DNA from 3 places in the Kribbella sp. NPDC031520 genome. Region 3 is predicted to be linked to each of the others. Evidence: riboswitches for the same ligand, from Rfam matches in the RefSeq annotation. Region 3 holds a riboswitch; each other region holds the start of a gene.
What was found. Region 3 has a riboswitch for ZMP and ZTP ahead of ACZ5BU_RS08710 (bifunctional 5,10-methylenetetrahydrofolate dehydrogenase/5,10-methenyltetrahydrofolate cyclohydrolase). Riboswitches for the same ligand answer to the same signal wherever they lie in the genome.

Region 1 (10,042 bases), on a different contig from region 3:
GCCGTGCCGCGTGAGCTCTCGATGCCGTTCCTGCAGTCGCAGCAGGGCATTTTCGGCAGTCACCGTTACACACTGCGCCAGAGCGACGAGCTCTTCCCGGACCGTGCTTTCAACGTCGACCAGTTGCGGACGCTGGTGCGTGAGCACGACCAGGGCCGGATGACTTGGGACGACCTCCTCTCGCACACGCGGCAGCTCGCTACAACCGAGCCCTTCCCGCAACGCGGCACGCCACTGGTCAGAGACCCACGTGACCTCATCGGCGACCTGCAACCAGCGCTGCGAGGCACCGCCCCGTCTGTGCGTCCGGTAGAGCCCTTGCCGCGCGCGGCTCTGACCGACCGCGACCGCGAGGGCTACGACTTCGGAGCTGCCGCGATCCTCTCACCCAAGCCGACCAAGGGCCGCGGTGATCTCGCCCGATGAACGTCCTCCTCCTCACCGGTCCGTCCGGCTCGGGCAAGACCACGGTCGCCAAGCTCGTCGCCACCGACGCCGACCGGCCGACGATGCATCTGACGACCGACGAGTACTACCGCGGCATTCGCACCGGCTTTGTCGCGCCGTATCTCCCGGGCGCCGAGCGCCAGAACGAGATCGTCGTCGATGCGATCGTCGCGACCGTCGGCGTTTATGCGCGTGGCGGGTACGACGTAGTGGTGGACGGGGTCATCGGGCCGTGGTTTCTCGACCCGTTTCGCGAGGCGGCCAAGCAGGACGGGTGGTCGATGTCGTACGTCGTACTCCGACCTGATCTGGGTACGACGTTGCGTCGCGGGCAGGACCGGCCTGAGCCGGAGCTGACCGACGCCGACGCGCTCACCGGACTGCATGGGGCGTTCGCGGATCTCGGCGCGCTCGAGGCGCACGCGATCGACACCACCGGGCTGGACGCTACGGAGACGGCCGCTCGGGTTCGTGAAGCTGTTGCCTCGGGCTCCTATTTGCTCAGTGTCTGAAGAGGCGGACGCCGGTTGCGGACCACGTGATGCCCAGTTCGGCACACGCGGCGGCGACCTCGCCGGAGCGGATCGACCCGCCGGGCTCGACGATGTGAGTCACGCCGTACCGGTGGGCTACTTCGACGTTGTCCGCGAAGGGGAGGTGGCCGTCGGAGACCATCGTGACGCCGGTGAGCGGCTCGTCCGAGTGGCGTGACCACCAGAGCGCGGCCTTCTCACCGGCCAGCCGTGTGCAGTCGACGCGTGACTGCTGCCCGGCGCCGATGCCGATCGCCATACCGTCCTTCACCATCACCACGGTGTTCGACTGGGTGTACCGGGCAACGATCATCCCGAGTACGGCGTCGTCCGGCAGGTCGTGGGGGAGTGGCGCGACGTCGCGCTCCTGCGTCAGCCGTACGCCGTACACGTCGCGAACCTCCTCCGCCGGCGGCTCGTACGATGCGTCCATTTCGAGCACCAGGTAGGTCCCGCGCTTCTTCGCCGCGAGGATCTCCAGTACGCCGTCCTCGTATCCGGGCGCGATGATCCCGTCCGACACGACCCGCTGGAGTACTGCGGCCAGTTCCGCGTCGACCGGATGCGAGACCGCCAGGAAGTCGCCGTACGACGACTTCGGATCCGCGTCCCGCGCTCGCGCATAAGCCTCTGCGACCGACGATCCAACCGCGGCTCCGGCCGGCGACACATGCTTGTACGACGCCGCAGCCGGCACCCCGAACTGCCCCGCCGCCTCCCGCACCAACTGCCAACCGGTCAGCGCATCCAGCACATTGATGTACGACGGCCCACCCGCGACCACCGTGAACGGCGGATCGTCCACCGAAGCCGCCTGCTGAGGATTCATCCCGTACCGCAACCGCATCGCAACCTCCGAGAACCTCGGGGCGCCCAGGCGGACGACGCCCCGCTCGAAAGCTCCCCGGTGGTACCCCACCCTCGCCAGTCGCGGTACCCCGAGCCTACTTCGTCGCCCGGACGACCAGCAGGCGGGACTCGGCCGTCAGTGGCTCGCCGTGCCAGCCGCCCTCGATGGTCACGTCGGCGAAGCCTGCTGCGAGCAGGTCGGCGGTGATTTCCTCGGGGGAGCGGAAGTACAGGACGTTGCGGTAGACGGCGTCGTGGCCGTCCTCGAAGACGTTGTGGGCGTCGAAGACGACGCGGCCGTTCGCGATCTCGATCAGTTCGAGCCATTCCTTGAGGTGGCCTGCCACCGTGTCGCGTTCGCCGTACGTCGCCTCGCTCGTCCACTGCTCCCAGGCCCGCGCGGCCGGGTTGCGCGACTCGAACGCGAACATCCCGCCGGGCCGCAGCGCGGCGGCCAGCGCGGTGCAGGCAGCCGCGTGTTCGGCGACGTGCATCATCGTGTTGCCGCTGCTGACCACGAGGTCCACGTCGCCGGTCGGCCGTACGGCCTTGTGGTCGCCGTCGATCCAGGTGACCGCGTCGGCACCGGGCTGACGGCGTGCGTACCCGAGCATCGTCGGGCTCGGGTCGATGCCGATCACGACCCGCCCCGGCGCGGCCAGGGACCGCGTGAGCAGGCCGGTGCCACAGCCGAAGTCCAGGACCTTGGATGCGCCGACTGCCAGCCCGCGGTAGTACGCGTCGTCCTCGCCGGGCGGGTTGTCCAGGTCGTAGAGGTGTACCAGCTGCTCGTCGCCGTACGGATCAAGGGTCACCCGTCGAATGCTAGGAGCACCACCTACACGAAACAACGCGGTTAGGAGGAACCGATGCGGGTGGGGCGAGTCCCCGCATCGGCTCGTTCAGGGGCTACTGCGCCGCGACCCAGCCGTAGATGTCGGCTGGGCGTCCGGCGCTCTGCGCGTGCTTGGGGTCGAACGGGCCGTGCTTGCTGACCTGGTTGTTCGAATTGCCTTCCACCGTGGTGATCTTCCCGTCGGTGCCGACGGCAACGACCACGCCGGTGTGCACGCTGGTGTCGGTGTCCTGCGGACCGGTGCCGTAGAGCACGATGTCACCGGGCTGCATCCCGGAGTTGCCGGAGTGCGCGCGGCCCTTGCCCTGGCCCCAGGTGTAGATGTCACCGGTGAAGCCGTAGTTCGGGATGTCGATCCCGGCCTGCCGCCAGGTCCAGGTGGCGAAATGCGCGCACCACGGCTCACACGGTCCGTACGGGTTGCAGTTGCTGCCGGGCGGTGTCTCCTGCTGACCGACTTCACCGTTGGCGGCGTAACTAACCAACCTCACAGTGCCATCACGGCGTCATCAAGTTACGGAGACAGTGGACGTAAGACGGGCGTCTCAGGAAATGAGACGGCAGGCGGCTGAACTTGACCCGGCTGCCCGGTGTCGGCGAATAATGCCTACATGCGATCGATTCTCCTCGTACTTGTGCGGCGCGCCGACTGACGCGACCACAGAGTCGAGCGCGCCCCTTCAGCCAACCCGGCGGAAGGGGTTTTTTGTTGCCAATGCGACTATCCGAGACCCGGCATCGCAAAGGAAACAAGCAAGAGCGAGGATGGATCGGTCGCGAACAGTACAAATATCGTGACAGGACTGAGGGAAGGCACTCATGAGTGAGCAGCTGACCGGGGCACAGGCTCTGATCCGCGCACTGGAACATGCCGGAGTGGACACCGTCTTCGGCATCCCGGGCGGCGCGATCCTCCCGGCGTACGACCCGATGCTCGACTCGACCCAGATCCGCCACATCCTGGTACGTCACGAGCAGGGCGCCGGCCACGCCGCCCAGGGGTACGCCTCCGCGTCGGGCAAGACCGGCGTGTGCATGGCGACCTCGGGCCCGGGCGCGACCAACCTGGTGACGCCGATCGCCGACGCGTACATGGACTCGGTGCCGCTGGTGGCGATCACCGGGCAGGTCGCGAGCGCCGCGATCGGTACGGACGCCTTCCAGGAGGCGGACATCCGCGGCATCACGATGCCGATCACCAAGCACAACTTCCTGGTGAACGACCCGAACGACATCGCCACCACGATCGCCGAGGCGTTCTACATCGCCTCCACCGGCCGGCCCGGCCCGGTGCTGGTGGACGTGACCAAGGACGCGATGCAGTCGATGGTCGACTTCCAGTGGCCGACCGAGCTCTCGCTGCCCGGCTACCGGCCGGTGACCCGCCCGCACCCGAAGCAGGTGCGCGAGGCGGCCCGCCTGATCGCCGCGGCCGAGAAGCCGGTGCTGTACGTCGGCGGTGGCGTCATCCGCGCGCGGGCCAGCGCCGAGCTGAAGGAACTCGCGGAGATGCTCGGCATCCCCGTGGTCACCACGCTGATGGCCCGCGGCGCGCTGCCAGACACCCACGACCTGCACTTCGGCATGCCCGGTATGCACGGTTCGGTGTCCGCGGTCGGCGCACTCCAGAGGTCCGATCTGCTGATCTGCCTGGGGGCCCGCTTCGACGACCGGGTGACCGGCAAGCTCGACTCGTTCGCACCCGAGGCGAAGGTCATCCACGCCGACATCGACCCGGCCGAGATCGGCAAGAACCGGGCCGCCGACGTGCCGATCGTGGGTGACTGCAAGGAGGTCATCACCGACCTGATCGCCGCCCTCAGGACCGAGATCGCGAGCGCCGGCCGCACCCCGTCGTACGACACCTGGCGCCACCAGCTGGAGGACGTCCGCTCCCGCTACCCGCTCGGGTACGACGAACCCGACGACGGCACGCTGTCGCCGCAGCACGTGATCCAGCGGATCGGGCAGATCGCCGGCCCGGACGCCATCTACACCGCAGGCGTCGGCCAGCACCAGATGTGGTCCGCGCACTTCCTGCCGTTCGAGAAGCCCGGTCACTGGCTGAACTCCGGCGGCCTCGGCACCATGGGGTACGCCGTACCGGCCGCGATGGGCGCCAAGGTCGCCCGGCCGGACAAGACCGTGTGGGCGATCGACGGCGACGGCTGCTTCCAGATGACCAACCAGGAGCTCGTCACCTGCGCGCTGGAGGGCATCCCGATCAAGGTTGCCGTGATCAACAACCAGTCGCTGGGCATGGTCCGGCAGTGGCAGACGCTGTTCTACGACAAGCGCTACTCGAACACCGACCTGCACTCGACCCAGATCCCGGACTTCGCCAAGCTGGCCGAGGCGATGGGCGGCGTCGGGCTGCGCTGCACCGACAAGGACTCGGTGGACGCCACCATCGAGAAGGCGATGGCGGTCACCGACGCGCCGGTCGTGGTCGACTTCGTCGTGCACCGGGACGCGATGGTCTGGCCGATGGTCGCCGCCGGCGTCAGCAACGACGAGATCCAGATCGCCCGCGACATGGCGCCCAAGTGGGACAGCGAGGAGCTGTAACGATGTCCAAGCACACACTGAGCATCCTGGTGGAGAACAAGCACGGTGTGCTGGCCCGGGTGGCGGCGCTGATCTCCCGGCGCGGGTTCAACATCGACTCGCTCGCGGTCGGCCCGACCGAGCACCCCGAGGTGTCCCGGATGACAATCGCGGTCTCCGTCGACGAGCAGCCGCTGGAGCAGATCACCAAGCAGCTCAACAAGCTGGTGAACGTGATCAAGATCGTCGAGCTCGAACCCACCCAGACCGTCCAGCGCGAACTGCTGCTGGTCAAGGTCAAGGCCGACACCCTGACCCGCGGACAGGTGCTGGAGACCGTCCAGCTGTTCCGCGCCAAGGTGGTGGACGTGGCACCGGACGCGATCACGATCGAGGCGACCGGCAATCCCGAGAAGCTCGAGGCCATGCTCCGGGTGCTGGAACCGTTCGGCGTCCGCGAGCTGGTGCAGTCCGGCATGGTGGCGATCGGCCGCGGCAGCCGCTCGATCTCCGACCGCACGCTGCGGCCCGTCCCGGTGCCGCCGCCGCACGTCCAGTCCGGACCCCCGAACGTGCAGGCGCGACCCGCCGACCGCCATCCTTCGCACCCGGTACCGGCGCCGCCGCCGGGCCGTTCCGCCGCCGTACCGAATCAACACTAAGGAGAAGTGCCCGAAGTGGCTGCTGAAATGTTCTACGACGACAACGCCGACCTGTCGGTGATCCAGGGCCGGCACGTGGCCGTTCTCGGCTACGGCTCGCAGGGCCACGCGCACGCGCTCTCGCTGCGCGACTCCGGCGTCGACGTCCGCGTCGGCCTGCCGGAGGGCTCGAAGAGCCGTGCCAAGGCCGAGGCACAGGGCCTGCGGGTCGTCACGCCGGCCGAGGCGGTGGAGGAGGCCGACGTGATCGTCGTGCTGGCTCCGGACCCGGCGCAGCGCAAGCTGTACAAGGAGGCCATCGAGCCGAACCTGGTCGACGGCGACGCGCTGGTCTTCGGGCACGGCTTCAACATCCGGTTCGGCTACATCAAGCCGCCGGCCGGCGTGGATGTGTTCATGGTCGCGCCGAAGGGCCCGGGTCACCTGGTCCGCCGCGAGTACTCCGAGGGCCGTGGCGTACCGGTACTGGTGGCCGTCGAGCAGGACGCCACCGGCAAGGCGTGGGACCTCGCGCTCTCGTACGCCAAGGGCATCGGCGGTCTGCGCGCCGGCGGTATCAAGACCACCTTCACCGAGGAAACCGAAACCGACCTGTTCGGTGAGCAGGCCGTCCTCTGCGGTGGTGTGTCGGCGCTGATCCAGGCCGGCTTCGAGACGCTGACCGAGGCCGGGTACCAGCCCGAGGTCGCGTACTTCGAGTGCCTGCACGAGCTCAAGCTGATCGTCGACCTGATCTACGAAGGCGGTATCGCCAAGCAGCGCTGGTCGGTCTCCGACACCGCCGAGTACGGCGACTACGTGTCCGGCCCGCGGATCATCGACGCGTCGGTGAAGGCCCGGATGAAGGAGGTCCTCGGCGACATCACCGACGGCACCTTCGCGGCTCGCTTCATCGCCGACCAGGACGCCGGCGCGCCCGAGTTCGCGGAGTTCCGCAAGAAGAGCCAGGAGCACCCGATCGAGGCCGTCGGCAAGGAACTGCGCGGCCTGATGGCGTGGGTCAAGTCCCACGACGACGACTACGTCGAGGGCAGCGCGGCCCGCTGACCGACCTCCGTGAAAGGCCCGGACCATCCAGGTGGATGGCCCGGGCCTTTTGGTTTGCAACAATGTGTGACGGTTGTGGTCGCAGGCGTGAACTGGCGGAGGTGAGCGGTCGTGGACAACGGCAGGACCGCGCTGCCGCGACCGCCCCGGCGGCTCCCGGCCGACGCCGGGTCGATCACCCAGCTCGAGGCACCCAGCCGGCCGGGAGGCCCCCAGCCACCCGTACGCGGACCGTGGATCTTCGGCCGCTTCCTGGCCGGCCTGATTGTGCTGCTGTTGATCGTCGCGGCCGGCGCGGGTACGGGCTGGTACCTGCGGCAGCGCAGCCTGCGGATCGACACCGACGCCGTACTGAAATCCGCCGGACCGGCGGTGGTCCGGGTACTGGCCACGACCTGCGCGGGCAGCGGTGAGGCTTCCGGCGTACTGATCGACAACGGGCGCGTACTGACCGCGGCGTCGGCGGTCGACCAGGCGATGTCGATCGTGGTCGTGGCACCGGACGGGCGGATCCGGCGGGCCAACCTGCTCGGGACCAGTGCCGACGGCGTCGCCGTACTGCAGTCGATCGGCTTCGACGACGCGCCGCTGCGGTTGCCGGCGGTCGCCCCGGAGCGGAAGGCCGAGCGCGCGCTGATCGGTTACACCGCGGCCGGCAAGCAGGTGATCAACCGGATCGGTTCCGAGGCTGACCCCAGGGCGATGAGCGAGTTCATGAACGCGACCAAGCTGGGCGGCCCGGTGGTGGACAAGTCGGGCGCGCTCATCGGCCTGGTCACCGGCGCCACGGTGCAGGCCGCCGCGGTGGTCCCGCTCGCCGAACTCCGTGACTACGTCGCTCCCGCGCCGTCCGGGATCAGCATCGCGGCGGCCGGGACCTGCCTGAACTCGCACGGTCCGCAGGGCGCGATCGCGCCCGAGTTGCAGGTCGCGAAGACGCCAGTGGCCCAGGAGGTCCAGGCGATGCTCGGCAACTACCTGACCCTGCAGAACCGGCACCTCTTCGACCAGGTTCAGTCCCTGTACTCGCCGCAGCTGGCCAAGTCGCTGACGCCGGACAGGGATCGTAAGAGCCGCGGTACGGCGTACTTCTTCAACCCGAGGATCACCGCGCTGGCCCCGGACGGCTCGTACGCGCGGATGTCGTACGACGTACTGTTCTCGCCGACCGCGAACGGCGCCGCCGGTGGGACCTGCAACCGGCTGGACAACCGGTTCGAGCTGATCCGCTCGGGCGGCAAGCTGCTGATCAACCGGGCCGTCAAGGCCTCCGACCCGGTTGCCTGCGAGACCGGCTGACCGGAACGCCGACCGGCGCGCTGACCGGGATGCGGGTCCGCGCACACGCCCGTCGACGGACGCGGTACCATCGACTCAGCGGGCACAGCGCGGTGCTCTGTTCATCATGAGCCCCTACCGCTTCTGCAGGAGATTCCTCCATGACTGACGTAACCCGGCCCGTCGTCCTGATCGCCGAAGAGCTCAGCCCGGCCACCGTCGAGGCGCTCGGCCCCGACTTCGAGATCCGGCACACGAACGGCGCCGACCGCGCCCAACTGCTCCCGGCCATCGTCGACGTCGACGCCATCCTGATCCGCAGCGCCACCAAGGTGGACGCCGAGGCGCTGGCCGCGGCGAAGAAGCTGAAGGTCGTCGCCCGCGCCGGCGTCGGCCTCGACAACGTGGACGTGAAGGCCGCCACCCAGGCCGGGGTGATGGTCGTGAACGCACCGACCTCCAACATCACCAGCGCCGCCGAGCTCGCGGTCGCCCTGCTGCTCGCCTCCGCGCGGCGAGTGCCGGCCGCGAACGAGTCGCTCAAGAAGGGCGAGTGGAAGCGCAGCAAGTACTCCGGCGTCGAGCTGTTCGAGAAGACCGTCGGCATCGTCGGCCTCGGCAAGATCGGCGTCCTGGTCGCGCAGCGGCTGGCCGCCTTCGGCATGAACGTGATCGCCTACGACCCGTACGTGCAGGCCGGCCGGGCCGCGCAGATGGGCGTCCGGCTCGCCTCCCTGGACGAGCTGCTGGCGGCCAGTGACTTCATCTCGGTGCACCTGCCGAAGACGCCGGAGACGATCGGCCTGATCGGCGACGAGCAGCTGCACAAGGTCAAGCCTGAGGTCATCATCGTGAACGCGGCCCGCGGCGGCATCGTCGACGAGCAGGCGCTGTACAGCGCGCTCAAGGAGGGCCGGGTGGCCGGCGCCGGGCTGGACGTGTTCGCGTCCGAGCCGTGCACCGACTCGCCGCTGTTCGAGTTCGAGAACGTCGTCGTCACGCCGCACCTCGGCGCGTCCACCGACGAGGCGCAGGAGAAGGCCGGTATCGCGGTCGCGAAGTCGGTCCGCCTGGCCCTGTCCGGCGAGCTCGTCCCGGACGCCGTGAACGTCCAGGGCGGTGTGATCGCCGAGGACGTCCGCCCGGGGATCGCGCTGACCGAGAAGCTCGGCCGGATCTTCACCGCGCTGGCCGGTGGCGTCGCGCAGCAGCTCGACGTCGAGGTCCGCGGCGAGATCACGCAGTACGACGTGAAGGTGCTCGAGCTGGCCGCGCTCAAGGGCGTGTTCGCGGATGTCGTCGAGGACAACGTCTCGTACGTGAACGCACCGCTGCTCGCGGCCGAGCGGGGCCTCGAGGTCCGGCTCGTCACCGACCACGACAGCCCTGAGCACCGCAACCTGATCACGCTCCGCGGCACGCTCGCCGACGGCGTGCAGGTCTCGGTGTCCGGCACGCTGGTCGGCGTCCGGCAGTCGGAGCGGCTGGTCGAGATCGACGGGTTCGACGTCGAGATCGAGCTCGCCGCGCATCTGGCGTTCCTGACCTACGAGGACCGTCCGGGCGCGGTCGGCCAGATCGGCCGGATCCTCGGCGACGCCGACGTGAACATCGCCGGTATGCAGGTCAGCCGGGACCGCAAGGGCGGCAAGGCGCTGGTCGCGCTCTCGGTCGACTCGAAGATCGCGCCGCCGGTGCTGGACGAGATCACCGCCGCGGTGCAGGCCGCCACGGCCCGTTCGGTGGACGTCGAGGACTGAAAGACTGATTTACTGAAGGCGGTCAGCCGCCCGCAGGCGCATGGCGGCTGACAAGGGCCCGAG
Region 2 (10,042 bases), 530 kb from region 3:
CGGGCTCAACCTGTGCGTCGGGCCGATCCTCGCGGTGGGGTTGGTGCAGCGGACGCACGCCGCGGGCTGGGGTTCGGCCTGGTTCGGGTGGTTCCAGGCCGCGTCCGGGATCGCGGCGGCCGCCGGGGCGGTGGTGGCGATGCGGTGGAAGCCTTCCGACCTGGCGCGGTCCGGGTTGCTCGCGCTGGTGGTTCAGGCGGCCGGGTGCGCGATGATCGGGCTGGCCCCGAAGCTCGCGGTGTTCGTGGCGATGGCGATGATCGGGAGTACGGCGGGGATCGCGTCGGCGCAGTTGTCGGCGGCGTTCCAGCAGTCGGTCGATCCGTCGTACCTCGGGCGCAGCTACAGCCTCGTGAACCTGTCCGACGAGGCCCTGATGCCGCTCGCGATGACCGGATTCGGCGCCCTGATCAGCCTGTCGAGCATCCCGGCCGCCTGCGTACTGGTCGCCGTACTGTTCGCGGCCCTGGTGCTGTGGGCCGCGGTCCGCGTCCGGCCACCCGTACACTCAGCGAGTGTCCGGCTGGGAGAGCGTCAGTGAGTTCACCCTGGGGAACGTCGAACGCCCCGCGACCCGAACCCGCAACCGCATCGAGTGGGGTCCGAACGCGATCCGGGTGGCGTCCGGCCCGAAGGACGACCGGGTGCTCACGCCGTACGCGTACGTCGGCTCCGACCGCTCGCTCTACCTCGACGCGGACCTGACCCACCTGCTCTGCCGGGTCGCGGAGTCGTCCGAGCACACCTGGTCGGTCCTTGATGCCGGCGGCACCGAGCTCGGCACGATCACCCGCATCCCGTCCACCCGGCCGCTCCTGCGCCCGAACTGGCGCATCACCCAACCCGGTCGTCCCGAGCTCTTGGGCCGCACCGAATGGCTGAGCGGCCCACCCGCCCGCCTGGCCGCCAAGGCAGCGAGCCGCCTGCTCGTCGGAGTCCTCGACGGCCTGACCGGCGTCGGCGACGAAGGCGGCGACCAGCCCACGAAGACCCGCACCCTCGAGTGGCGCACGGCCGACCAGGTCGCCATGTACTCCGAGGGCACCACCTTGATCACGGTGCGAGCTGACTGGCTCGACCGCCGCCTCGCCTTCGCGTACGCCCTGGTGGCCGAGTGATCCACCGCCAGCCCTCGTCACTTGCCGGGCCAGGTGACGCGGTCCGCCGGCTGACCACCGCGGGTGTGCCGTCTTTGAGAATCCACCAACCACCATGGGCGGCGATTCATGGTTGGTGGGTTCTCAAAGTCGGCAGTGGCGGGTGGCGTATCGGTCGACGCTTGGGGTGTGTGCGGCTGACGTGGGTGTGGATCGGGTGGTTCGGGAGCGGTTGGCGGTGTGTGGCGTGGACGTGGTCGACGTACCGCTGGAGCTCGAACCGACCGACGAAGCGTGGCCCGTGCTGTCGGCGCTCGACAACGGACGGGGTATGACGACGGCTGCGGTGCGGCGGGCTGTCGAGGTGCGGAACCGGAACAACACCGCGCTGGCCGACCTCTTCGCGGAGGTCGACGTACTCGTCACGCCGACCACGCTGACTGTTGCCCATGGCTACGATCAGCACGAGGAGAGCATCGTCACCGGGGATCCGTGCTGGGTGTTCAACGTGACTGGGCATCCGGCGGTGAGTGTGCCGGTCGGGTTGTTGGGTGGGTTGCCGGTGGGGGCTCAGGTGGTTGCGCCGTATGGGATGGATGCGGCGGCGCTGGCTGTTGCTCGGCGGGTTTGCGTGGAGTTGCCGCCAGCAACTGTCCGTTGACTGCTGGTGGTAGTGCCTTCGCGAGGGTGTTGGCGACGTCGATGGCGGAGGCGCGGTCAGGCTGGGGGTGGTCTCGCCGCGGGCGGTCGGGGAGCGGAGCTCCTTGGGTTTGGCGAAGGCGGCGACGGCGGCGATGACCTCTGGGGTGAAGGCGTCCCGGCGTTTCCTCGTCGGGTTCGCCGCGGGAGGGGCCGGCGGGCGGAACATCTCCCGCAGTTCGATCCGGAAGAACTTGACCAGCTCTTTCGCGCGAAGAACCCGGCTTCGCCGCAGTACCTGACGCTCGAGCGCGAGCGTCGCCCTGTCGCGCCAGCTGACGTCGAACATGATCCGGCCGAGCCGGAACCGCGGGTTCGTCTCGCCGCCGGGATAACCGCGGGCGTCGCCATGGGTGTAGAACTCGCTGTAGAACGCGCCGTCGTCCTCGTACTTGATGACGTTCCACGCCCGGAACCTGTCCGTCGGCAGCTCGCCCCGCACCCACGCCTCGTCCATCAGCGCGTGTGACTCCGCGTTCAGCGGCCGGTGCCCGACATAGTGGTACTGCGGACGCTCACCACGCCGGCGCCGCTCGTACTCGGAGATGATCTGCGGCCACTCGTCCGCCGAGATCGCCCGCGCCAGCCGGGACGCGAACGACGTACGCGCCCGCAGTTCGGCCCGCGACGTCACCGGGTGATCCGTCCGCCCGGTCATCGTCTCGAGCTTGTCCATCACGAACGTCCCGCCGTGCGGGCCGACGCGGTTCCATTGCGTCACCTTCAACGACGGCCGGTCGCGCCCGCCGGTGACAGCGTTGAGCGCGCGCAGTACGGCGATCCCGGCCCGGTACAGCGGCACCCGGCGGCGCATGATCCGGGTCTCCCAGGCGATCCGGTAGTCGCTGTCGAGCCAGGCCGTACCGACGAGCTGCCCGGCCTCGCGACGGTTCATCGAGGATGTTCCGCTCGCCACTCCTTGATCATCTGTTCCATGTCGGCGTGGATGAACGCGAAGAAGTCGGCGGCCTCGGTCAGGCGCCGGCAGACGGGGGAGTCTTCGCCGAACAGTGCGGCGCCGGAGCGGCTGGTCGCCTCCCACTCGCCGAGGGCGAGGTTCCGGCGTTCGAGGATCGCGGCGAACACGTCCTCGCGGATCCGATAGTGGTCCTTGCGGGACCCGGGCAGGCGCTCGCGGGAGATGAACGACACCTGCAGCAGCTGCCGGACGGCGCCGGACACCGCGGGCTGGCTGATCTTCAGCATCTCGGCCAGCTCGGCCGCGGTCATCGTCCCGTTCGGGCTGACCAGCATCGCGCCCATCACGCGCGCCGACATGGTCGGTACGCCGCTGTTCGCCAGGACGCCCGCGAACCGCTCCACGAACTGGCTGACGGCCTCCCGGCTGGGTTCCTCCACCACAGTTGAAGCTTACAGTAATTTGATCTATCGCAACTATCACAAGATTCTGATAATTTGAATCTCATGACCACGACCACCCCGCAGTCGACACTGACCGGCGCCCGCCGGTTCGGTGTGCTCATCGCGCTGTGTCTCGCCGTACTCGTCCTCGGTCTGGACACCACCGTGCTGAACGTCGCGCTGCCGACGCTCGCCAAGGACCTCGACGCGTCCACCAGCCAGCTGCAGTGGATGGCGAACAGCTACAACCTGGTGCTCGCCGCGCTGCTGCTGCCGGCCGGTCTGCTCGGCGACCGGTACGGGCGGCGCAAGATCATCGCGATCGCGCTGACGCTGTTCGGGCTCGCGTCGCTCGCCTGCGCGCTGTCCGGGTCGGCCGGTCAGCTGATCGCCGCCCGGGCGTTCCTCGGCATCGGCGCGGCGATGATCGTGCCGGTGGCGCTGTCGCTGATCACCGTACTGTTCCGCACCGAGGAGGAGCGGAAGAAGGCGATCGGCTTCTTCGTCATTGCCAACAGCATCGGTATGCCACTCGGCCCGATCGTCGGCGGTCTGCTGCTCGACCACGCCGGCTGGCAGTGGATCTTCGTGATCAACATCCCGATCGCGTTCCTCGCGGCGATCGCGGTCACGCTGCTGGTGCCGGAGAGCCGGAGCGCGAACCGGCCGGCGATCGACTGGCTCGGCATCCTGTTGTCCAGCGCCGGCCTCGCGGCCCTGGTGTACGGCGTGACGAAAGCCGGCGAGTCCTCGTGGACGGACGGCGTCACGATCGTGTTCCTCGCGCTGGCCGTCGCACTGATCGCGGGCTTCCTGCTGTGGCAGCGCCGGAACACTGAGCCGCTGATCGAGCTGCGGCTGTTCCGCGAGCGGGTCTTCAGCGGTGGCGCCGTACTGCTGACGGTGTCGGTGTTCGCGATCTTCGGTCTGTTGTTCACGATGCCGCAGTACTTCCAGGGCATCAACGGATCGGACGCCCTGCACACCGGCCTGAAGCTGCTGCCGTTCATCGGTGGCATGACCGTCGGTGCCAAGCTCGCCGAACCGGTCGACTCTCGCGTGGGCACGCGCCTGGTCGTCATGGCCGGGTTCGCGGTGATGGCTGTCGGGTTCGTGCTCGGGGCGTCCACGGATCTCGGTACGGGCTACGGCTACACCGCGATCTGGTTCGTGGTGGTCGGTTTCGGGCTCGGCTGTTCGATGCCCCAGGCAATGAACGCCGCCCTCGGCGTCCTCGACCCGGAGCGCGCCGGTACCGGCTCCGCCCTCCTGCAGGCGTTCCGCCAGGTAGGCGGCACGGTCGGCGTCGCCGTCCTCGGCACCGTCCTCAACTCGGTCTACCGGCACCACGTCCAGGTCGGCGGCTTGCCCGCGCAGTTGGCCGACGCGGCCGAGCGGAGTCTCGCGGGCGGCCTCGCGGTCGCCGCCAGGACCGGCTCGCCGGCGCTTGCGCGCAGCGTACGAGCTGCCTTCCTCACCAGCCTCAACACCACGATGTGGGTCTCCGCGGCGATCGCCGTCGCCGGAGCTGTCCTGGCCGCCGTGCTCATGCCGAAGCACGGCACGAAGGCGTCGGAGCCAGACGTCGGCTGAGCTCGAGGCCCGGGTCACGTCGGCGTCGATTCGATCCAGGTGAAAAGGTCTTCCGAGCTCTGTGCAGGCGGCTGTTAACCGGTTAATGTACGTCAGCGCCCGGTGAACGGCCGGTCACGGAGGGGAGCCGCGGATGGACTGGACGAACGGTGATTTCGGAGTCGGGACCCTCGCCGCGCGGGCTGCGATTCCGGTCCCGCAGCCGGCCGGTCCCTTGGTCGTCTCGCCTGAGTTCGCTTCGGCGTACCACCAGGATCTGGACGACCTCGCGCCGGTCCGGTACGGCCGGTGGGGGCATCGGTCGGCGGATCAGCTCGAGGATGCGCTGGGGGCTCTCGATCGTGGCCGGTCGGTCGTCTTCAACAGCGGGATGGCAGCGGTCTCCGCCGTACTGCTCGGATTGCTGCGGCCCGCTGATCGGCTGGTGCTGTTCGAGGGCGGGACCTACTACGAGACCCGGCAGATCGCCGATCAGCTCGCCGGCCGGGGCGTCGAGACCGTTGTGCTCGACACCATGGCCGACTTGCCGGCCGCCGTCATCGGGGCCCGGCTCGTCGTGGTCGAGTCACCGAGCAATCCGCTGCTGGAGCTCTACGACCTGCGCGAGATCACCGACCTCGCGCACGCGGCCGGTGCCTTGGTGGCCGTGGACAACTCGGTTGCCTCGCCACTGGGTCAGTGTCCGCTGGACCTGGGCGCGGATCTGGTGATGTGCAGCGATGCCAAGGTCGTCGGCGGTCACCACGATCTGGTGCTCGGCCATGTCAGCAGCCGCGACCCCGCGTTGCTGACGGCGTTGCGGGACTGGCGTTATCTGCACGGCGGTATTCCGGCCGCCTTCACCTGCTGGCTGGCGCTGCGGTCGATCGGGACATTGGAGTTGCGAGTGCAACGGCAGAATGCGAACGCGGCGGCTCTGGTGAAGCTGCTCGCGACGCGCGCCGAGGTGACCGGACTGCGTTGGCCGGGTTCGCCGTCCGATCCGCAGTACCAGCTCGCGTCCCGGCAGATGACGCTCGGCGGTGGTCTGCTGGCCTTCCGCCTGCCCGATCGCGCGTACCTGCATCGTTTCCTCCGCGCGAGCCGCTTGATCAGTCCGGCCACCAGCTACGGCGGTCTGCAGTCGACCGCCAATGACATCGGTGCGTGGCCGCATCTCGCAGTACCCGCCGGTCTCGTACGGATCTCGTGTGGCTGTGAGGCGACGGCCGATCTGGTCGGCGACGTCCGGGACGCACTCGACAAGGCCGCGGTGTCATGACGCATCTGCTGCTCGTCGGCGCCTGGCCGGAGTTGGCCGCCCGGCTTGTCGGCCTGCCCGGTCGCGTCACGCTGCTCCAGCTCGACGGGATGCCCGGTGGCTACGACCTCGCGCCCTATCAGCGATGGGCCGCCGGGCTGCGGGTGGCGCGCTGGGATCGGCCCGCGGAGATCCTCGAAACCGCCGCCGCTCTGCACCGGAGTGATCTGCTCGACGTGGTGGCCGGGTACGGCGAATTCGCGCTGCCCGCGGTGGCCGCGATCTCGGCGCAGCTCGGGATCCGGTCCGTCCCGGGGCCGGCGGACCGGCGGCCGGGAAAGAGCGCTGAGCGGGATCTGCTCGCGGACGGAGGGTGCCGGCCGGTTCGGCACCGGCTGTGTTCCGATCCGGCCGAGGTGCGCGCCTTCGCCGCGACGGGCCCGATCGTTCTCAAGCCCGACCTCGGCAACGGGAGTCTGGGGGTCTTCGCGGTCGACAGCGCCGAGCAGGCCGAGGAGGGCTGGCATTGGGTCCGCTCGGCCGGTCTGGGTGCGGTACTCGCGGAAGAGCGCTTGTCCGGCCCGGAGTTCAGCGTCGAGACCCGATCGGTCTCGGGCCGGCACGAGGCCCTGATGGTGACCGAGAAGTTCACCTCCGGGCCGCCGCATTTCGTCGAGGTCGGTCATCTCATGCCCGCCCGGGTGGACGTCGGCGATCTCCGGACCGAGGCGCTCCTAGCCTTGACGGCGCTGGGACACCTGGACGGGCCGGCACATGTGGAACTCATGCTGACCGACGACGGACCCAAGGTTGTCGAGGTCAACCGTCGGCTCGGTGGCGACCGCATCTGGGAACTGCTGCAGCTGAGCACCGGCGTCGACGTGTTGCGTCAGGTGCTGCTCGATGCCCTCGATCCGAGAACGGATCCGGTTGGCCGTGCGGCCCAGGCGGCCGCAGCCATCCGGTTCGTCCATGGCGACCACGAGCTGTTCGCCGACGGGCTGCCTGCCCAGCCGCCGGATCCGATCGATGCGCCGGACGGACTGATCCGATGGCGCTGGGAGCCGACCGCGTACCACCGCCGGCTCGGTTATGTCCTGACGTACGGCCCTGACCCGACCGAGGCCGTCGGTATCGCCGAGCAGGTGTGCAAGGCGTTGCCCAGTCATCCGCCGGCCGGAACAGTCACCAACTGACGTCGGACAGCGCCCGCGCCCAGGCGGGCGCCGTCCGTGCGTTCAGTTGAGCTCGAGGCCTGGGTACAGCGGGTGCTTGTCGAGGATTTCGGCGGAGGCGGCGCGGGTCTTGTCGGCGACGCCGTCGGCGAGGACGTACTTCGCCTTCGACGGGGCGCCGGCGGACGTGGTGGTCGGGGTGGTCGCGGACAGGACGTCCACGATCAGCTCGGCCACCCGGTCGAACTCGTCGGCGCCGAACCCGCGCGTGGTCAGGGCCGGCGTACCGATCCGGACGCCGGAGGTGTACCAGGCGCCGTTCGGGTCGCGGGGTACGGCGTTGCGGTTCGTGACGATGCCCGCGTCGAGCAGGGCGGACTCGGCCTGGCGGCCGGTGATGCCGTACGACGAGACGTCGAGCAGGACGAGGTGGTTCTCCGTACCGTCCGTCACGAGCTTCACGCCGCGCTTCATCAGGCCCTCGGCCAGCGTGACCGCGTTGTCGGCGACGGCCTGCGCGTAGTCCTTGAAGGCGGGCTGCCGCGCCTCGGCCAGGGCGACCGCTTTTGCGGCCATCGTCTGGCTGAGCGGACCGCCGAGCACCATCGGGCAGCCGCGGTCGACGGACTCCGCGTACTCCGGCTGGCAGAGCACCATGCCGCCGCGCGGGCCGCGCAGCGACTTGTGCGTGGTGGTCGTGGTGACGTGCGCGTGCGGGACCGGGTCGAAGTCGCCGGTGAAGACCTTGCCCGCGACCAGGCCGGCGAAGTGCGCCATGTCGACCATCAGGGTGGCGCCGACCTCGTCGGCGATCTCGCGCATCTTGGCGAAGTTCACCTTGCGCGGGTACGCCGAGTAGCCGGCGATCAGGATCAGCGGCTTGAACTCGCGCGCCGTGCGGGCCACCTCGTCGTAGTCGAGCAGCCCGGTCTCCGGGTTCGTGCCGTACGAGTGCTGGTTGAACATCTTGCCGGAGATGTTCGGGCGGAAGCCGTGGGTCAGGTGACCGCCGGCGTCCAGCGACATACCGAGCATCTTCTGGTCGCCGAGCGCCTTGCGGAGCTTGGTCCAGTCCTCGTCGGTCAGGTCGTTGACGTGCTTCGCGCCGGCCTCGGCGAGCGCCGGGGACTCGATCCGCTGCGCCAGGATCGCCCAGAACGCGACCAGGTTCGCGTCGATGCCGGAATGCGGCTGGACGTAGGCGTGCCGGGCGTCGAACAGCGCGGTCGCGTGGTCGGCGGCGGTCTGCTCGACGGTGTCGACGTTCTGGCAGCCGGCGTAGAAGCGGTGCCCGACGGTGCCCTCGGCGTACTTGTCCGACAGCCAGTTGCCCATCGTGAGCAAGGTGGCGGGGGAGGCGTAGTTCTCGCTGGCGATCAGCTTCAGCGAGGACCGCTGGTCGGCCAGCTCGGCCCTGATCGCGCCGGCGATGGTCGGCTCGACCGCGGCGATCACCTGCAGCGCGTTGTTGTACGCGGCCGACGCGGCGGCGGCGTCGAAGGATTGAGTCATCGTTGTCTCTCCTGCGGTTGCAGTGGGTCGAAGGCACCCAGGCGCACGGTGCCGACGGGTTTCGCTCCCCGGTGGTTATCCACCTTCAGCGCGCCAGTCGCGACGTGGCTCACCCTATCGCGCGATCGACGATCTGCTCGAACGGTGTCGTCCTCGGCAACGTCCCGAACACCCCACCCCAGTCCTTCGCCAATCGCGACGCCACGAACGCGTCCGCGACCTCGGGTGTCGAGTACCTGAGCAGCAACGAACCCTGCAGGCACAGGGCCATCAGCGCAGCCAGCCTTCGCACACCGGCTTCGGCATTCTCGGCGTCAGCAAGCGCTTGCAGTACGTCGTTCACGGCTGCATCGAGCCGCTGGTCGGCACCCTGAACGGCGGCCATCTCCGTCAGCCAGGCGTCGAGCGACTCGGGCCGTTGCAGCGCCCGGAGTACGTCGAGCGCGTTCACGTTCCCGGACCCTTCCCAGACCGAGTTCAACGGCGACTCCCGGTAGAGCAGCGGCAGCCCCGACTCCTCGACGTACCCGTTCCCGCCAAGACACTCCAGCGCCTCGGCCACCATGAACGGCGTCCGCTTACAAACCCAAAACTTCGCCAACGGCAACCCAATCCGCCGGAAGGCAGCCTCGCTCTGGTCACCGGCAACCGTGGCGTCCACTGCGGCTGCCAACCGCATCCCCAGGGCCGTCGCCGCCTCGCTCTCGAGCGCCAAGTCCGCCAGCACGTTCTGCATCGCAGGCTTGTCGGCCAGTAGGCCGCCGAAGGCTGAGCGGTGGCGGGTGTGCCAGATGGCCTCGACCAGGGCGCGGCGTTGGAGGGCGGACGACCCGAGGACGCAGTCGAGGCGGGTAGCGGCCACCATCTCGATGATCGTCCGGACCCCGGCGCCTTCCTCTCCGAGCCGGTAGCCGATCGTCCCGTGGAACTCGACCTCGGACGAAGCGTTCGACCGGTTCCCGAGCTTGTCCTTCAGCCGCTGCAGCGCGAACGGGTTCCGGTTGCCGTCGGCAAGAACTCGCGGTACGACGAAGCAGCTCAGCCCGTCCGGCGCCTGCGCCAGTACGAGGAACACGTCCACCTGCGGCGCCGAGCAGAACCACTTGTGCCCGTGCAGCTGGTACTCGTCCCCGACCGGCGTCGCCGTCGTGACGTTCGCCCGTACGTCGGAACCGCCCTGCTTCTCGGTCATCCCCATCCCGGCCAGTACGCCGTTCTTCGCCGCGGCCGGCAGCCGGCGTACGTCGTACTCCGTCGACGCGAGCTGCGGGATCCACTCCTTCGCCAGCGCCTCGTCGGCCCGCAGCGCCGGTACGGCGGCGTACGTCATGGAGATCGGGCAACCATGCCCCGGCTCGACCTGC
Region 3 (10,042 bases):
TCGTGACCAGGATCGTGACCAGGTCGATGTGCGGGGTGCCGTGCTTGCCCGGGACCCGGACCGCGCCGGACACGCCCTGGCCGAGGATCGCGGTCAGTTCGTCGTTCGCCTCTTCTTTGCCAAGGGCAACGAGTAGCCGGTCGAGCTCGCCGCGGATCTGTTCCAGCAGGCCGGTCAGCGCGGTCGAGTTCGCGGACACGATCTGCGTCCACAGCCGCGGGTCGCCGGCCGCGATCCGGGTGACGTCGCGGACGCCCTGCCCGGACAGCTCCAGGTGTGAGGACGGCGCGTCGGCCAGCGTCCCGGCGGCCAGCGCGGACATCAGGTGCGGGAGGTGCGAGACGCGAGCGACGCCCAGGTCGTGGTCGTCCACGGACAGCTCGACGGTCCGGGCGCCGCAGGCCTCGGCGAGTCGCCGTACCAGGTCGATCGCGCCCGGATCGCTGGTCGCGTGCGGCGTGATCGCCCAGGTCGCACCGTCGAACAGGTCAGCGCGCGCGGCCAGCGGGCCGTTGCGTTCGGAGCCGGCCATCGGGTGACTTCCGACGTACCGGCTGACGTCCGGAACCAGGCTGCGCGCGTCCGCGAGCGGCTTGGACTTCACACTCGCGGCGTCGGTGACGATCGCCCCCGACTGCTGCGTCTGCCGAAGCTGCTCGGCGACGACTTCGCCGACGTGATCGGGCGGTACGGCGACCACGACCAGCTGCGGCTCGATCCCGACCAGCCGCGAACCGGCGCCGATCCGTTCGGCCATCAGCGCGTTCTCGGGGTTGCCGTCGACGAGCTCCACGACCACCCCGAGCCGGGCGAGCGCGAGGCCGATCGACGTACCGATCAGCCCGGTACCGACGATGCGGACCGGCCCGCGAAGCTCAGTCACCATGCCGCCTTCACTGGGCACCGGTCAGGTCCGGACGGAGCGCGACGGCGCCGTGCAGGTACACGTGCTGGATCTTGTCCCGGGAGCGCGGCGACTCGGTGTGCACCATCAGCCGGACGACCCGCGGCAGCGCGTGCGGCACCGGGATCTCCTGCATGCACATCAGTGGTACGTCGGTGAGCCCGATCTGGCGGCCGGCGACGGCCGGGAACTCCGACCGGAGGTCCGACGTGACGGTGAACAGGATGCTGATCAGATCCTCGTTCTCCAGATCGTTCGCCTCCAGGACTGCCTTCACCAGCTCCGCGGACCGCTCGAGCAGATGCTCGCGCTCGTCCACGTCCAGCTGGGTGGCACCCCGGATCGCCCGTACCGCCACGTCTCGCCTCCTCGTTCGCCTCCCCCAACCCTAGTTCAGCGTAGTCAAGGAGTGGACAGCCGTCTCAGCGGCGTCGACCGTCTGCTCCAGCAGCAGCGCGATCGTCATCGGACCGACGCCGCCCGGAACCGGGGTGATCAGGCTCGCGACCTCGGCCGCCTCGGCGAAGTGCACGTCGCCGACGTTGCCCTCGTTGAAGCCGGCGTCGACGACCACCGCGCCCGGCTTCAGCCAGTCGCCGCGGACGAAGTTCGCCTTACCGACCGCGGCGACCACCACGTCGGCCGTGCGGACGAGCTCGGGCAGGTCGCGGGTCCGGGAGTGCGCGTACGTGACGGTCGCGTTCGATGCCAGCAGCAACATACCGGCCGGCTTGCCGAGGATCGGGCTGCGGCCGATCACGACGGCGTGGGCGCCTTCGAGCGGTACGTCGTACGCCGCCAGCAGCCGCATGATCCCGCCGGGCGTCGCGGACCGGAACCCCTGGTCCCCGAACGCCATCGCCGCGAACGACCGCATCGTCACGCCGTCCACGTCCTTGGCCGGGTCGATCGCCTCGAACGCAGCCCGCTCGTCGATCTGCGCCGGAACCGGGTGCTGCAGCAGGATGCCGTGCACAGCCGGGTCCTCGGACAGCTTGCTGATCTCCGCGACCAGCTCTTCGGTGGTCGTCGAGGCCGGCAGTACGACGCTGCGGGACGCGATACCGGCCTTCCTCGACCGGTTCTGCTTCATCCGTACGTACGTCGCCGACGCCGGATCGTCGCCGACCAGAACCGTCGCCAGGCACGGCTGTACGCCGTACCGCTCCCGCAGGGCACTCGCCCGCTCCGCCGCCTTGGCCACCATCTCGGCGGCGAGGTCGGTCCCGATCATCAGCTCAGCACTCATGCGCGCACTCCTCTGTGAGGGTTCCCAGACACCCTCTTGGTACGAAGGTGCCCAGGCGCGCGGCGAAGCCGGATGGCAGACCGTTCCCCGGTGGTTCCTCCACCTCAACGCCAGTCGCGGTCCACCGTCAGGATATCCAGTCAGAGCAGACCAGCGTGGTCCAGGGCCAGGTAGGCGGCGTCGATCCCGGTCATCGCGCCAGGATTGCGGAGCTCGGCACGGAAGGCGTCGACGGTGAGCTCGACCGGGACGCAGTCCTCGGTCTCGTCCAGTTGCTGCTTGCCGTCGGGGCGGCAGCCGCGGGCGATCGCGACGTACTTCCGGAACGTCGAGGACGCCCCGGACCACTGCCAGCCGACCACGTCGAGGGTCTCGCAGGTGTACCCGGTCTCCTCCTCGAGCTCCCGCGCACCCGCGACCGCCACCTCCTCCCCGGGCTCCACCAGCCCACCGGGAAGGTTCGTGACCACACTGTCCGGACCGGCCCGGAACATCCGGATCGTCACGATCCGCCCCTCCGGCGTCAGCGGCAGCACGGTCACCCCCGCGTTGACGCCGGCCTCACGGCCGAACACGTCCCACTCGACCTCACGCCCGTCGGGCATCCGGTACCGCCGCAGACGCACCGACAGGAACCGCTCGAACCCCAGCTCCTCCCCCAGCAACTCCCAGGGCGCCGGATCAGCCGGCTGACCCCCAGCGGGCGAAACAGGGGCTGACGGGTCCGGAGATGGCTCAGCCGCCACGTGGTCGGTGACGGCTGAGTTCTCGGGGTGGTCCGTCACAGCGGACGGTTGTCTTCGGGGTCTTCCGGTGGGGCCACCGGTGCGTCGTCCGGCTGCGGTACTTCCGAGGTCTCCTCCGCGGACGCGGTGTCGTCCTCGGACTTGGCGGACGTCTCCTCGGCCGGCGCCGGCTGGGACTCCGAAAGGATGTTGGAGACGGTTTCCTCGGTCATCCGCTTGAACTTGCGGACCTGGGAGCGGGTCCGGTCCAGGACGGCGACCTCCAGTTGGTCCGGCGTCAGCTCCCGGACCTCGGTGCCGTCGTGGCTGAGCGCATCCACGGCCAGGCGAAGCGCACCGGCCAATGAGATGGCGTCGCGGTAGTGCTCGCCGATGTAGTCCGCGACCTGTTCCGCCGGGCCGCCCATCACGGCGTACCCGCGGACGTCGGCGATCGAGCCGTCGTACGTGAGCCGGTAGATCTGGTCCTCGGCCGCGCTGTTGCCGATCTCGGCGACCAGGATCTCCACCTCGAGCGGCTTCTCGCCACCGGAGGAGAAGATCGCGCCGAGGGTCTGCGCGTACGCGTTGGCGAGCGCGCGGCCGGTCACGTCACGACGGTCGTACGAGTACCCGCGCATGTCAGCGAGCCGGACGCCGGCGATCCGCAGGTTCTCGAACTCGTTGTACCGGCCGACGGCGGCGAAGGCCATCCGGTCGTAGATCTCGGCCACCTTGTGCAACGCGGGCGACCGGTTCTCCGCGACGAACAGGATGCCGTCGGCATATTGCAGCGCGATCGCGCTGCGGCCCTTGCTGATGCCTTTCCGGGCGAAGTCCGCCCGGTCCCGCATCAGCTGCTCGGGCGAGACGTAGAAGGGAACGCTCATCGAGTCCTCTGTCAGTTCGGGGTGATCAGGTCAGGGACGCCGCGGCCGGGCCGTCGGGACGCTGGTGCCGCTGCTCCCAGGCCGCGTCGACCAAGGAGGCCACCTCGTCCTCGGGCAGTCGCCGGTAACCGTCCGCCGTGACCACGCCGACCACCGGGAAGATCCGCCGCAGCATGTCCGGGCCGCCGGTGGCCGAGTCGTCGTCGGCGGCGTCGATCAGGGACTGGATCGCCACCGTCACGCAGTCGGTCTCGGACAGGTCCTCGCGGTAGAGCTTCTTCAGCGCGCCGCGGGCGAACAGCGAGCCCGAGCCGACGCTGTGGAAGTGGTGCTCCTCGTACCGCCCGCCGGTGGCGTCGTAGGAGAAGATCCGGCCGCCCTTGAGGTCCACGTCGTACCCCGCGAACAGCGGCACCACGGCCAGACCCTGCATGGCCATCGCCAGGTTGCCCCGGATCAGCGCGCTCAGCCGGTTGGACTTGCCGTCCAGGCTGAGCGTCGCACCCTCGAGTTTCTCGTAGTGCTCGAGCTCGACCTGGAACAGCCGGACCATCTCGATCCCGAAACCGGCCGACCCGGCGAAGGCGACCGCCGAGTACTCGTCGGCCGGAAACACCTTCTCGATGTCACGCTGGGCGATGATGTTGCCCATCGTGGCCCGCCGGTCGCCGGCCATGATCACGCCACCGGGGAAGGTGGCGGCCACGATCGTCGTACCGTGCGGGACTTCGCTGGACAGGTCACCCTGCCCGAGCGACCGCCGTCCGGGCAACAGGTCGGGCGCGTGCCCGGCCAGGAAGTCCATGAACGACGAGCCGCCCGGGGTCAGGAAGGCTTCCGGCAGCCGGCCGGAGGCATCAGATGTCATCGAGCGGTTCACTCCCCACCCTTTTGCACGAATCCGCGGACGAACTCCTCGGCGTTCTCCTCGAGCACCTCGTCGATCTCGTCGAGGATCGAGTCGACGTCCTCGTCGAGCCGCTCTTTCCGCTCCTGGACGTCCTCGGACGCCTCGACCTGCTCGACCTCTTCCTCGGTCGACGAACGCTTCGGCTGCTTGTGCTGCTGACCGCCGTCCTTCGCCATGTGGCCACCTCCTAGAACCGCTGGGAGGGCCGCCCAAATCGACCCTCACTAGCGACCCTACCCGGCGCCGCCCCCAGTAATGGTGCGAACCAGGTCACTCGCGGTGTCGCACTGGTCAAGAAGTGCCCCGACATGCGCCTTCGTGCCCCGCAACGGGTCCAAGGTCGGGATCCGCTGCAGCGACTCCTTGCCCGGCAGATCGAAGATCACCGAGTCCCACGAGGCGGCCGCGACCTGCGGCGCGTACTGCTGCATGCAGCGGCCGCGGAAGTACGCCCGGGTGTCGGTCGGCGGGTGCGCGACCGCCATCCGGATCTCCTCGTCGGTGACGATCCGCTGCATCCGGCCGGATTTCACCAACTTGTAATAGAGCCCCTTGTCCGGGCGGAGGTCGGCGTACTGCAGGTCGACCAGGTGCAGCTTGGGGTCGTCCCAGTCCAGGCCGTCGCGGTCGCGGTACGACTGGAGCAGCTTGTACTTCGCCACCCAGTCCAATTGGTCCGACAACTTCATCGGATCCAGCGCCAGCTGGTCGAGGATCTGCTCCCAGCGGTGCAGCACGTCCTTGGTCTGCCGGTCCGCGTCGTCGCCGTACTTGTCCTCGACGTACTTCCGGGCCTGCTCCAGGTATTCCGTCTGGAGCTGGACGGCGGTGAGCTTGCGGCCGTCCTTCAGCGTCAGCAGGTGCGTACAGGTCGGGTCGTGGCTGACCTCGTGCAGCGCGGTCACCGGGCGGTCGACGCCGAGGTCGTCGGTCAGCCAGCCGTCCTCGATCATCGCCAGCACCAGCGACGTGGTCCCGACCTTCAGGTACGACGAGATCTCGGACAGGTTCGCGTCGCCGATGATCACGTGCAGCCGGCGGTACCGGTCCGGGTTCGCGTGCGGCTCGTCGCGGGTGTTGATGATCGGCCGCTTCAGCGTCGTCTCCAGGCCGACCTCGACCTCGAAGTAGTCCGCGCGCTGGCTGATCTGGAAGCCGTGGGTGGCACCGTCCTGGCCGATCCCGACCCGGCCGGCGCCGGTCACCACCTGGCGGCTGACGAAGAACGGCGTCAGGTGCCGCACGATCGACGCGAACGGGGTAGACCGGCGCATCAGGTAGTTCTCGTGGGCGCCGTACGACGCGCCTTTGTTGTCGACGTTGTTCTTGTAGAGGTTCAGCTGCGGCGCGCCCGGGATCAGCCGCGCCTGCCGTGCGCCCTCCATGATCACCAGCTCGCCGGCCTTGTCCCACACCACCGCGTCCCGCGGGTTCGTGGTCTCGGGCGCGGAGTACTCCGGGTGGGCGTGGTCGACGTACAGCCTGGCGCCGTTGGTGAGGATCACGTTCGCCAGGCCGGTCTCCTCGTCGGTGAGCTGGCTGGAGTCCGCCACGTCCCGGCTGAGGTCGAACCCGCGCGCGTCCCGTAACGGGTGCTCCTCGTCGAAGTCCCACCGGGTCTTGCGCGCGAGCGGCTGCGTCTGCGCGTAGCCGTTCACCACCTGGCTCGAGGTCAGCATCGGGTTCGCCCCGGGCTGGCCCGGTACCGAGATGCCGAACTCGGTCTCGGTACCCATGATCCGCCGAACACTCATGGAGTTGAGCCTACGCGGTACCGACGGCGAAAGTGGTTGCTGTGTCCACAGGGTTACGTGTGAGACTGCGCGCGTGGACGAATTGGTGGCGATCCTGGACGACGACAACCAGGTCACCGGAGCCGTGCCACGGTCGGTGATGCGGCGCGACAACCTGCGGCACTCGGCCACCGGCGTGGTCGTCCGGAATCCGGCCGGTGACATCTACGTCCATCGCCGGACGCCAACCAAGGACGTGTATCCGAGCCGGTACGACTTCGCCGCGGGCGGTGTGGTGGCGGCAGGTGAGGACCCGTTCCACGCCGTCGTACGGGAGCTCGAGGAGGAACTCGGGATCACCGGCGTGGAGCTGACGCGGTTGCCGGAGGGCGACTACGCCGACGAGAACACGCAGTACCACGCATACCTCTACACGTGCGTGTGGGACGGACCGGTGCGGCACCAGCCCGAGGAGGTCGCGTGGGGCGCGTGGATGTCGCCCGCGGAGCTGGTGGCGAAGTTCGACGAGTGGTCGTTCATGCCGGACAGCGTCGGGCTGCTCGGCGACTGGGTCCGGAACCTCGCGATCGACGAGGGGTGGGACAGCCACGCGTGGATCGACGGCCCGTGGATCTATCGCGTGCCCCGTCGCCCGGAGGTCCGGCCGCGGCTGCTCGCCGAGCTCACGCTCCTCCCCTGGCTCGCCCCGCAGCTCCCCCTGCCGATACCGGTACCGGAGCCGACAGCGGACGGCGTACGGCATCGTTTGCTTCCCGGACGACCGTTCACGACCGGCGACGAGGAGACGGGACGGGCGCTGGGCGCCTTTCTGAAGGCTTTGCACGCCGTCGACCCTGCGGAGGCCGTCGCGTACGGCGCACTCGACGCAGCGACCGCTACGGCCGAGAAGACGGCCACTCTCGCCGAGTTCCGGGCCCAGGTCGTGCCGCTGCTTCCTGCCGAGCTGCACAGCACGGCCCTGGACCTCCTCGATCGGGTCGCACAGGTCCGGACCTCCTTGGTGCACTGCGACTTCGGACCGGACCACATCCTGATGGCCGGCGGCCGGATCACCGGGATCATCGACTGGACCGACGCGGTCATCGGCGACCCGGCCCTCGACCTCTGCTGGCCGCTCAACGGCGCACCGGAACCCGTCGCCGCCGGCGTACGCGAGGTCTACCGGCCGGATCCCGGCCTGATCGAGCGCTCGAAGGACTGGGCGCGGCTCTCCCCCTGGTACGGCGTCCACCGCGGCCTGCTGCTCGACCGGCCCGGCGACGTCGAGGACGGACTGGCGCAGATCGTCGCCGCGCTGTGATGCAACCACTCGGCGGCCGAGCGGTCATTAGCTGCTGTGAAGATCATCCTGACTGACGATACGGAGCCGTCGATGGGATCCGCAGGCGCCGGTTCAGCGGGCGGTCCGGGTCCGGCGGACGGCTCGGACCAGGAGCTGTGGGAGCGGTTGCGCACCGGGGACCACTTCGCCCTCGGCGAGCTGTTCGACCGGTACGCCGACGACGTCCGGGCGTTCGCGTTCCGCCGGACCGCGTCCTGGAGTACCGCCGACGACGTGGTCCAGGCGACGTTCCTGAGCACCTGGCGACGGTTCGAACGGAACCCACCCGGGCCGCTGACCGCACCGAGTGCCCGCGGGTGGCTGCTGGTCGTGGCCGGCAATGAGTGCCGAACACTGGCCCGGACGGCAAGCCGGTTGCGGAATCTGGTCGACCGGCTGCCCGGCCCCGCGCCCGGACACGACCATGCGCCGGACGTCGCCCGCCGGCTCGACGACGAGCTCCGGATGTCCGCGATCCGCCGCGCCGTCGCGAAACTCCCCCGGCACGAACGCGAGACGCTCGAGCTCGTCGTCTGGTCCGGACTCACCACAGCCGAGGCGGCGGAAGCCCTCGGCGTACCGGTCGGGACCGTCAAGGCCCGGCTGCACCGCACCCGTCAGCGTTTCCCCGACCTGCTCACCCGGGTCGCCCTCACCGAGGAGCTCTCATGAACACCGAACTCGAACCGCCGCGCGTTCCATCGTTGAGCGCCGCCGAACGGGCCCGGATGCGCAACCAGCTGATGGAACGGACCCGGCCGGCCACGCGGCACCCCGCGCGGCATTGGGTCGCCCCGGTGGTAGGAGTCGCGGCCGTCGGAGCCGTGGTCGCCGGCACGCTGGTCGTCACCCAGAATTCCTCCGACGACCCGGGCGCGGCCGGTACGTCGTCCCTCGCCTCGCCGGAAGCCAAGGTCGGCGTCGATCTCGGCGCGGTGTCGAATAACGACCTGGCCAAGGTCACCGCCGAATGTCAGTTCCCGGGCGAGGCCGGTCCTGCCCAGGTCCTGTGGAGCCGTCACGTCCGCGGCATCACCCAGGACAGCACCGCGCTGGTGGGACTGGCGCGCGACACTCGCAGGACCGTTGCACCACCTCCCACCGCGTCCCGCGGCGGTCGCAAGCCGGGCCCGGGTGGAACGCCGTCCACCGCCAAGCTCGGGTACCGGTTCTGCCTGACCCGCGTACCACCGAGCGCCAAGCTCGGCGCGATCGGGCAGGTCACCCGCGTCGAGGACAAGGTCTGGCAGACCGAGCCCACGGTGCGGAACGGCCTGACGGCGCTCGGCGGCACGGACGGCGACGTCACGTACAACCTGTCCACGCTGCAGGCCTGGCGGCTCTACCGGGCGCATCCGAACGTCGCGAAGGTCGAGGCGCGGTACATGCTGAACGGGAAGACCGGCCCGTGGACCAGCGGCGTCGTGGAGGACGGCTTCGCATACATCGAGGTGCAGGCGAACGGAAAGTTCAGGGTCGGCCAGAAGCTGAAGACCGAGGTACGCGCGTTCGACGCCCGGGGGCTGCAGGTGCCGGTCGGCTAACGGCGACGGGCCATCGTGCGGGCGTAGTTGATCCCGACCAGACCGGCCCAGCAGATGAGGACGCCGAACTTGCCCAGCATGCCGGCGGCGATCGCGGTGATCGGGATCGCCGCCACGATCGAGACGATCGCCAGCGCGAGACCACCCGGGTCCGGCTCACGGCTCGGGTGACGGTTCACCCGCCGGCTGGGCACCCGCTCCGGCAGCAGGCCGGCGCGGCGCTGGGCGTCACGCTGGTCGAGCTTGTCGAGGAAGCTGTCGATGAGCTCGGACTCGTACTCCGGCCCGAGCTCCTGCCGCGCCGCCACCGCGGCCCGCAGGTCCTTACGCAGATCGTCCGTCGCCATAGCAGCACGGTAGGCCCGCGATCACGCCGTACCAATCGGGGAAACCCCCCGAACCGACCGGGGGTTATCTCTACCCCAGGCTCCTGGAACGCCGGTCCGGAAGCTGGTATATGTGGAGGCGCCGGCAACACGGTTGTGTCGCCGGCGCCACTTGATGCTGATCTCCGATTCGTCAGCTACTTCCGCTGTGGAACAGGGGAAGTATCAGTCGGGTCAGTGCAACGAGAACCGCGAGCACCTGCGCCGAGGTCGCGAGCCAGCCGCGCAGGGCCTCGTGGTTCTTGTGCTTCCGGTCTGGGGCCATGTCCTGCCTCCTCTCTTCCTCACGACTCTATTCAGCACGAGCCGCTGACGAATGCGCGCAGAAGCAGACGTGAAGAAGCCCGCGCCGTGGCGCG

Region 1: linked by a shared signal. The riboswitch ahead of ACZ5BU_RS35165 (5-aminoimidazole-4-carboxamide ribonucleotide transformylase) and the one ahead of ACZ5BU_RS08710 (bifunctional 5,10-methylenetetrahydrofolate dehydrogenase/5,10-methenyltetrahydrofolate cyclohydrolase) in region 3 are both predicted to bind ZMP and ZTP.
Region 2: linked by a shared signal. The riboswitch ahead of ACZ5BU_RS11435 (glycine hydroxymethyltransferase) and the one ahead of ACZ5BU_RS08710 (bifunctional 5,10-methylenetetrahydrofolate dehydrogenase/5,10-methenyltetrahydrofolate cyclohydrolase) in region 3 are both predicted to bind ZMP and ZTP.

The regions. Positions count from the first base shown of each region.
Region 1 is NZ_JBVIKS010000008.1:214,771-224,812, reverse strand. Features, by position in the region: gene ACZ5BU_RS35175 (hypothetical protein) at 1-426, shown strand, start outside; gene ACZ5BU_RS35170 (AAA family ATPase) at 423-959, shown strand; gene ACZ5BU_RS35165 (5-aminoimidazole-4-carboxamide ribonucleotide transformylase) at 949-1,827, opposite strand; ZMP/ZTP riboswitch at 1,845-1,922, opposite strand; gene ACZ5BU_RS35160 (class I SAM-dependent methyltransferase) at 1,925-2,644, opposite strand; gene ACZ5BU_RS35155 (CHAP domain-containing protein) at 2,739-3,176, opposite strand; gene ACZ5BU_RS35150 (acetolactate synthase large subunit) at 3,505-5,253, shown strand; gene ilvN (acetolactate synthase small subunit) at 5,256-5,894, shown strand; gene ilvC (ketol-acid reductoisomerase) at 5,922-6,941, shown strand; gene ACZ5BU_RS35135 (S1 family peptidase) at 7,053-8,240, shown strand; gene serA (phosphoglycerate dehydrogenase) at 8,381-9,979, shown strand.
Region 2 is NZ_JBVIKS010000002.1:563,885-573,926, reverse strand. Features, by position in the region: gene ACZ5BU_RS11475 (MFS transporter) at 1-541, shown strand, start outside; gene ACZ5BU_RS11470 (hypothetical protein) at 516-1,118, shown strand; gene ACZ5BU_RS11465 (amidase family protein) at 1,213-1,758, shown strand; gene ACZ5BU_RS11460 (hypothetical protein) at 2,465-2,638, shown strand; gene ACZ5BU_RS11455 (GbsR/MarR family transcriptional regulator) at 2,688-3,158, opposite strand; gene ACZ5BU_RS11450 (DHA2 family efflux MFS transporter permease subunit) at 3,222-4,751, shown strand; gene ACZ5BU_RS11445 (aminotransferase class I/II-fold pyridoxal phosphate-dependent enzyme) at 4,885-6,012, shown strand; gene ACZ5BU_RS11440 (ATP-grasp domain-containing protein) at 6,009-7,187, shown strand; gene ACZ5BU_RS11435 (glycine hydroxymethyltransferase) at 7,230-8,678, opposite strand; ZMP/ZTP riboswitch at 8,707-8,785, opposite strand; gene ACZ5BU_RS11430 (acyl-CoA dehydrogenase family protein) at 8,788-10,042, opposite strand, start outside.
Region 3 is NZ_JBVIKS010000002.1:30,659-40,700, reverse strand. Features, by position in the region: gene ACZ5BU_RS08720 (prephenate dehydrogenase) at 1-886, opposite strand, end outside; gene aroH (chorismate mutase) at 894-1,262, opposite strand; gene ACZ5BU_RS08710 (bifunctional 5,10-methylenetetrahydrofolate dehydrogenase/5,10-methenyltetrahydrofolate cyclohydrolase) at 1,293-2,153, opposite strand; ZMP/ZTP riboswitch at 2,196-2,281, opposite strand; gene ACZ5BU_RS08705 (NUDIX hydrolase) at 2,294-2,818, opposite strand; gene prcA (proteasome subunit alpha) at 2,935-3,768, opposite strand; gene prcB (proteasome subunit beta) at 3,794-4,636, opposite strand; gene ACZ5BU_RS08690 (ubiquitin-like protein Pup) at 4,645-4,854, opposite strand; gene dop (depupylase/deamidase Dop) at 4,912-6,432, opposite strand; gene ACZ5BU_RS08680 (phosphotransferase) at 6,506-7,732, shown strand; gene ACZ5BU_RS08675 (RNA polymerase sigma factor) at 7,805-8,425, shown strand; gene ACZ5BU_RS08670 (hypothetical protein) at 8,422-9,297, shown strand; gene ACZ5BU_RS08665 (hypothetical protein) at 9,294-9,644, opposite strand; gene ACZ5BU_RS08660 (hypothetical protein) at 9,817-9,948, opposite strand.